Regions from separate parts of the Eremococcus coleocola ACS-139-V-Col8 genome, predicted to be linked through region 1. Evidence: predicted binding sites of a transcription regulator. Region 1 holds the regulator's gene; the other holds the start of a gene.
What was found. The regulator HrcA, encoded in region 1, represses chaperone genes, less so after heat shock. The targets are predictions, from matches to a motif close to TTAGCACTCNNNNNNNNNGAGTGCTAA.
Positions count from the first base shown of each region.

Region 2: a site for HrcA is predicted at 3,007-3,033, ahead of HMPREF9257_RS07020 (co-chaperone GroES). Genes of this name have one in related genera too.

Region 1 is NZ_AENN01000016.1:57,644-61,763, forward strand. Features, by position in the region: gene dnaK (molecular chaperone DnaK) at 1-942, opposite strand, end outside; gene grpE (nucleotide exchange factor GrpE) at 963-1,586, opposite strand; gene hrcA (heat-inducible transcriptional repressor HrcA) at 1,603-2,619, opposite strand; gene HMPREF9257_RS06445 (YitT family protein) at 2,768-3,616, opposite strand; gene ribF (riboflavin biosynthesis protein RibF) at 3,597-4,120, opposite strand, start outside.
Region 2 is NZ_AENN01000017.1:57,322-61,441, reverse strand. Features, by position in the region: gene HMPREF9257_RS07035 (MBL fold metallo-hydrolase) at 1-631, shown strand, start outside; gene HMPREF9257_RS07030 (redox-sensing transcriptional repressor Rex) at 1,012-1,665, shown strand; gene HMPREF9257_RS07025 (helix-turn-helix domain-containing protein) at 1,742-2,725, opposite strand; gene HMPREF9257_RS07020 (co-chaperone GroES) at 3,062-3,331, shown strand; gene groL (chaperonin GroEL) at 3,370-4,120, shown strand, end outside.

The DNA.
Region 1 (4,120 bases):
GGTTGAACCTCCGACTAAGATAACTTGGTCAATTTCATTTTGGCCTAAACCTGCATCTTTAAGAGCTTGGCGAACAGGAGCCTTGGTCCGATCAACTAAATCAGCGGTTAATTCATCGAATTTAGCGCGGCTCAAGCTAGTTTCCATATGTAATGGGCCAGCATTTGAAGCTGTGATAAATGGTAAGGAAATTTGAGTTTGAGTGACACCAGATAAGTCTTTTTTAGCTTTTTCAGCGGCATCTTTCAAACGTTGCATAGCCATTTTATCAGTTGATAAGTCAATGCCGTTTTCTTTCTTAAACTCAGCCACTAAGTAATCAATAATCTTGTTATCAAAGTCGTCCCCACCTAGATGGTTATCACCAGCGGTAGAAAGGACATCGAAGACTCCATCGCCTAATTCAAGGATAGATACGTCGAAGGTACCGCCACCCAAGTCAAAGACTAAGATTTTTTCTTCTTGTTCAGTTTTATCAAGACCATAAGCCAAAGCTGCGGCAGTTGGTTCGTTGACAATCCGTTCAACTTCTAAACCAGCAATCTTACCAGCATCTTTAGTGGCTTGACGTTGTGCGTCATTGAAGTAAGCAGGTACGGTAATAACCGCTTGAGTGACTTTGTCACCTAGATAATCTTCAGCATAAGATTTTAAATATTGTAAAATCATGGCTGAGATTTCTTGAGGAGTATAAGATTTACCATTGGCTTCAACCTTGTGGTCTTCACCCATGTAACGTTTAATGGAAGAAACAGTATCCATGTTGGTTACTGCTTGACGTTTTGCTACTTCACCAACTTGGATTTCACCATTTTTGAATGCAACGACAGAAGGAGTCGTACGGTTACCTTCTGGGTTTGGAATAATTTTAGCTTCGCCACCTTCAAGGACAGCGACTGCAGAGTTTGTTGTACCTAAGTCAATACCAATAATTTTTGCCATAATATAATCTCTCCTTTTTATTATTGTGCTACGATAACCATGGCTGGACGTAATACACGTTCGTTTAATTCATAACCTTTTTGTAAAACTTGAATGACCGTTTGACTCTCCTGTCCTTCTTGTCCAGGCATCATTGAAACTGCTTGGTGGAAGTTAGGGTCAAAGGGTTGATTCAAGGGGTCAATCACATGAATATTTTCTTTATCAAAAGCTTCCAACAACTGTTTGTGGGCGATTTCCACACCCTTAATAATTTGTTGGCCTTCTTCTGACTCAGTTTCTAAAGCCAAGGCACGTTCTAGGTTATCAATACCTTCTAAGAGTGCTTGGGCTAAGTTCTGTGATCTGAACTTAGCGGCATCTTGCCGTTCTCGGACATTAATCCGTTTCATATTGGCAATTTCTGCTTGAAGTCGAAGAATCTTATCTTCTAACCCAGCTTTTTCATTTTCTAAGTCTTGGACTTGAGCTTGTAAATCAGCGACAGGATCTGAATCACTTGCTTGGTCTGCATCAGTTTCCTCTGGAGTTTCTACCCCAGGAGCCTCCGCGTCAAGTTTTGCTTCAGTTTCTTCTGCCTGTGTTATTACTTCTATTTCTTCAGTATTTTTTACAGTTTCTTTATTTTCTTCTGCTTGTGTCATGGAATCCCTCCTTTAATTAATAATTAAACAGTGCGGCCGTCATTTGTTGGAATAATTGAATAATCTTATTGTATCCCATCGTATTAGGTCCAATCAGGCCAATCGATATCTTCTGTTGATTGGTCAAGTATGTGGTTGAAATCATTGACACACTCGATAAGGTTGATGGCGAATATTCAAAGCCAAACAGAACATTTATCCCAGGGGGATAATTTTCAATTTCTTGATAGACTGGATTCGAACCATCTACTAGGGTCATTAAATCCTTGATGGATTCTTTTCCCATCAAAGGATTCAAAAAATCATAAATTAAATTGCGTCCTGAAACATTAAAGTGATGACGTTTTAGACTGGTGCGAATTTTCTCAATCAGACTAGAGAAATCCAATTGATAACCAGTGGCCCGCTGCAAAGCAAAGGGAATGGTTAATTTCATCCGTTGATAGACATCTTCTAAGTTAAATCCTTTTAGTTCTTGATTCATGATATCGACCACCCGGTCCATTTGATCACTTGACAAGTTATAGGGAGTATGAAAGACGATATTGTCTAACCGTCCCTGGTCTGTCATCAAAACAGCCATCATTCGTTCATCATCCAGTGCAAATAATTTAAATTCCTCGAAATGATAGGTCGTTAAGTCCTGGCCTAAAACAAAGACTGGATAGTTTGCTAAAGAAACCAACATATCGGCGGCTAACTTAGCCATTTCAAAGTCATTATACTTACTACCCCGTCTTAATTGGGAGAAAGGATTGGGACTCTTGCCGTCTTCCTTATGACCCTCTTTCATTGCCATCAATTGATTGACATAGAAACGATAACCATCATTGGAAGGAATCCGACCACTAGAAGAATGGGCTTTTAATAAATAGCCTTCATTTTCTAGGGCTAACATATCATTTCTGACGGTTGCCGGACTAACATTTAATTTTGAGCGATTTAGTAATGTTTTGGAACCAATTGGCTCCTCTTCTAACCCATAGTATTTAATTATGAGTGACAAAATTTGCTTTTGCCTGGGCGTTAACATAAAATCACCTCTTTTATCATTAGCACTCTAATTACCTAAGTGCTAACTGTCATTATAATACACCCTAGCCTAGCCCCTGTCAAGGACTTACCTTCAAAAAGACTAAAAAAATTAGCACTCTTTTGTATAGAGTGCTAATTTTACTTTTTTAATCTTGTTTAGGTTCAATACTTAAGGAAAAACCTTCACCATATACTTGTTGAATGGAGGACACAGTAACGAAGGCCCTGGGATCAATTCGGTTAATTATCCGTTGGGTCGGAACTAATTGCATCCGATTAATCACTACATAAAGAATCTCTTTGTCTTGTCGTGTGTAGAAACCATGGCCATGAAAAACAGTAATCCCCCGTCCAATTTTATCTTGGATGGCTTTTGCAATCTCACTATTATGGTTGGAGATGATGATTAATTGTTTCTTAGGATTCAAACCTTCTAAAATATAATTGAGGATATAGGACGTGATAAAAATTGCTGTTAAAGTGATCAACCCATTTTCCAATCCGATAATAAAAAAGAGGATGCCCACTACGATCACGTCGAAAATTAGAATCGTTGACGACACCGCAATGCCAAAGTATTTTTTAAAGATCATGGCCACAATATCCGAACCGGCTGTGGTACCATGACCAAGAATCACAAGTCCTAGGCCCACACCAATTAATATTCCGGTTAACATGGCCGACACAAAACTATTGCCTGGCATAAATTGTCCTAGATTCACATAGCGTAAGAAGAAGGACAAGAGGACCACGGATAAAATCGTATAATAAATGGTCAAACGATCTAAAAGCTTCCAGCCTAAAATCAAAATTCCTGCATTAATCAATAAGTTAGTAAGAGAAGGTGGGATAGAAAATAAATAATAGAGAATGACTGTAATCCCAGTAACGCCACCTTCCCCTAAATTATTAGGAATAATGACGGAAGAAATGGCGACTGAATAAATAAAAGATCCTAGGGTTACTAAGAAAATATTAATCAATTGTTTCTTCATGGGCTAGACTATCCTCCCTTTGATAATCTGGATGGGCTTGGAAATAAAGAATCGTATCTTCTCTATCCTGGTTCAACTGATCAATCAAACCTTGAGCTGAATCAAATTTGATTTCACCGCGTAAATAATGGTACCAACGAATATCCACTTCTTGCCCATAGATATCTTGAGCAAAATCTAGAATATAAACTTCTATTGAAAGACCCCTGTCACCCGGAAAAGTCACATTATAACCAATGGAAGCCATTGCTCGGTGCCAAATATTTTCAACCTTAATCGCCACCACATAGACACCAATCTTGGGGATAACCTGTTGGCCAAAATGTTGAATATTTGCCGTGGGAAAACCAATGGTCCGCCCTCTTTTTTCCCCATGGATCACTTTACCATGAGTCTGATAAATATAGCCTAATTCTAAATTAGCCTGGTCGAGCTGGCCTTCTTTTAAATAATCGAGAATAAAGCGACTGCCTACCTTATGGGTTTGCACTTGTAATTCAGGAA
Region 2 (4,120 bases), on a different contig from region 1:
CGTTGATGAAAGCTTGGCTAAGTTAGATTTAACTCCAGAAGATATTGATATTATTTTGATGACTCACTTACATAATGATCATATGTCTGGTTTAACTGCCCTAAAAGATGGGGAAATAGTTTCTAAGTTCCCAAATGCAAAAATTTATGCTGAAGCCCGAGAATGGTATGACGTCCGCCATCCTAATTCACGGACTAAAAATACTTATTTAGACTTTAATTGGAAACCTGTCCAAGACCAAGTTGAAACCTTTGAAGACCACCTGTCTTTAGCGGATGGAGCTATTGAAATGTTCCATGTGGGTGGTCATTCACGCGGCCAATCTGTTGTTCGTTTACACCAAGATGGCGACTATATGATTCAAATGTCAGATCTCTTCCAAACTGTCGCCCAAAATAACCCTGGCTGGGTCACAGGAGTGGATGATTATCCAATGGATGTCATTTCCTCCAAAGAAAAATGGTTTGAAGAAGGGATTAAACATAATTATAAATTTTTTCACTATCATGATCCTTACTATACTTGGATTCAATACAATCCTGATGGTAAAGGCTATGCTGACTTTCAAAAACGGAGTCGAAAACCTTTAATTGAGTGGACAGATGATTTGAAGGATCCGGCTGCTAAATAAGTAAAGATTATTAACTAAGTAGGTATAAATTTAAGGAGTGGGACAGATGTCTCACTCCTTTTTTATATCAACTTACTTAAAGTATGGGATAATAAGATAAAAAAACAAAAAATTAAAATATAATGTGAATAAATCACAAAAAGCAAATTTTATTGAGACTTCTATCATAAAAATATTGCTAGCGGTTTCATTCTTGTTAATTATAGCTTAATGATTATGAAAACTATAGGGGCCGTTTTCACATAAAAATTGTGAATAATCAGAGAATAAGGTTGTAAATTCACAAAAAATTAGTTATTATAAATTTATGGTAGTTCAACTATTAATCTGAATAATCAAATTATTTTTAAAATATTAAATTGTGAAAGAAGGTTCATAATATGGTAAAACCTATTCCGCGCGCAACTGCTTTGCGCTTACCTATTTATCATCGTTACTTACGTTTTTTACAAAATTCTGGTAAAAAAAGAGTTTCATCAACTGAATTGAGTGAAGCTGTCAAAGTAGATTCAGCCACCATTCGGCGCGATTTTTCTTATTTTGGTGCCTTAGGTAAACGGGGCTACGGCTATGATGTTGACTATTTAATTGATTTCTTTACCCGAATCCTTAACCAAGATCGTCTAACCTCTGTCGGTTTAGTTGGGGTGGGTAATTTAGGGAATGCTCTCTTAAATTATAATTTCCGTAAAAACCACAATATTCGTATTTCAGCTGGTTTCGATATTAATCCTGAGATTGTAGGGACGATCCATTCAGGCGTGCCTATCTATGCCATGGATGAATTGGAACAACAAATTCAAGACCAACAGATTGAAATCATGATTGTAACAGTTCCGCAAGAATATGCCCAAGATGTGGTTGGCCGCCTAGTGACTTCGGGTATTAAAGGTATTTTGAACTTTACTCCTTTACGTTTCCAAGTCCCAGAAAATGTGGTCGTGCAAAATGTCGATTTAACCAATGAATTACAAACTTTGATTTACTTTATTGATAATAATATTCATGGCAACGGTGAATTACCTGAGATTTAGATAATTTATAAGAATAAAAATAGTGGGACTAGGCAAAAAGGCCTAGTCCCACTATTTTTTCGTTCAGACAGAATCTTTAACGTTTTTTACTGAAGCTATCACCAATTAATTCAATGACCCCTGAAAAGGCACCCGCAAATGGCCAAATGACCCAGGACCAAGCCCAATTATCTGTATAAAGGGAATAGGCGATGTAGACCATAGCAATGAGTGTCCAGTAAGCACCAAAGATAGGGCCGGACCAACTTCTACGGCGTTTACTTTCTAGTGAATAATCTTCTTCTTGCAAGAGTTGATCATAGGCTTCCCGTTGGTCGAGTGTCTGGACGATTAAATTGACCCCGATTGCTACTAGAGCTAAGGTCATAATAATAAAAATACCCACATTTGTTTTAGCCTGATCAAAGAGTTCAATCATCAGAATTGGGATAGCCGAAACAATACACAAACCGATACCTAGGATGAGTCGAAAAACATATTGGTCGTGGCTTTTTTCTTTCAGGTCACGAGCTAGGTTAGTCACCCCATATTCGGTATCAATCATTTCTTTTTCTAAGAAATCAAACTTAGCTACTTTCTGATTGGCAAAAATAATTAACCCAACCCCTATCGCAACTGCTAGTAAGAGAGTAGCCACTCCAATGAGGGTAGCCATATCTTCACTGAGAGGGAAGTTTTCTGTTTCCGCGCCGAGGGCTGTATAGAGCAGGATACTTGGTGATAAGATTAAGAGTGAAATGCCGCCAGCTAGGATAGGTCGACTTTCTGCTTTTAATTTTAAGTAGCTATTGGCTTCTTCTAAAGAGAATTTCCGTCGGTCTTCCAACCATTCTAGATCTGCTTGCTCTGGGTCAAGATTTTCAACATCGTCTTTTAAAAGATAATCGGTGGAAACTGAGAAAATTTTAGACATTTGAATAAGCCGGTTTAATTCGGGGGTAGATTGAGCACCTTCCCATTTAGAAACAGACTGCCGTGAGACGCCTAACATTTCAGCAAATTCTTCTTGAGACCAACCATTTTTTTTGCGAAGTTCAATTATTTTATCAGCGAGTATCATATGAATTCCTCCTTTTTTATGGCTTAAGTATAGGTGGAAAAGGGGGTGACATGCTAGCAAGTCTGCTTGTCAATTCAGCTCATAGGAGTTGCGCTTCCTTATCTATAGCTATTTTAGGCGAGCATGGTGTGTGAACAAATCTTTTGTACTTTAATTTAAATATATATTAGAGCTTATGGTCAGTCAATTATTGTTGAAGGATTGTTAGGCAAAAAAAATCTTCTTAAAAGTAATCATTCTTCTTGCAAATTGGTCAAAGATGGTCTAATATAATACTTGTGTTAGCACTATATACTATCAAGTGCTAATTGATAAAATATGATGGAGGTCTTAAATATGATTAAACCTTTAGGAAAACGCGTTGTCATCAAAGTGGCAGAAACTGAACAAACAACCAAGTCTGGCTTTGTCCTTCCAAGCTCAGCTAAAGAAAAAGAACAATTTGGTGAAATTATAGAAGTAGGCCCAGAAATTGTGGCTGAAGATAATGTCGCAGTCGGTGACCAAGTCTTTTTCAAAAACTATTCCGGTACTGAAGTTGAATTTGATGGCGTAGAATATTTAATCATTGAACATAAAGATTTACTTGCAAAAATCGAAAAATAATTTCTTTAAAAAGATAAAGTAAAGGAGTTTTGATAAGAATGGCAAAAGAATTAAAATTTTCAGATGACGCCCGTGCAGCTTTATTACGCGGGGTGGATAAATTAGCTGATACAGTAAAAACAACGATTGGACCTAAAGGTCGGAATGTAGTTTTAGACCAAAGCTTTGGTTCACCTACCATTACTAACGATGGGGTAACCATTGCTCGTGAAATTGAATTAGAAGACCGTTTTGAAAATATGGGTGCTCAACTCGTCCTTGAAGCAGCAACCAAAACCAACGATGTAGCAGGTGACGGTACGACGACCGCAACTCTCCTAACTCAAGCCATTGTCCGTGAAGGAATGAAGAACTTAACTGCTGGAGCGAACCCAGTAGGAATTCGTCGCGGAATTGAAATGGCAACTAAGAAAGCTGTTGAAAGCTTAAAAACGCAAGCCAAACAAGTAACTTCTAAGGAATCAATCGCTCAAGTTGCGGCTGTTTCTTCAGGCAGCCAAGAAGTGGGTAACTTAATCGCTGAAGCTATGGAAAAAGTGGGTCAAGATGGCGTTATTACCATTGAAGATTCTCAATCCATCGAAACTGAATTATCAGTGGTTGAAGGTATGCAATTTGACCGTGGTTATCTATCACAATATATGGTAACTGATAATGAAAAAATGGTAGCTGATTTAGAAAATCCTTATATTTTTGTAACTGATCGTAAGATTTCTAATATCCAAGATGTCTTGCCTTTACTAGAATCAGTGATGCAATCTGGTCGTTCACTTTTAATTATTGCAGAAG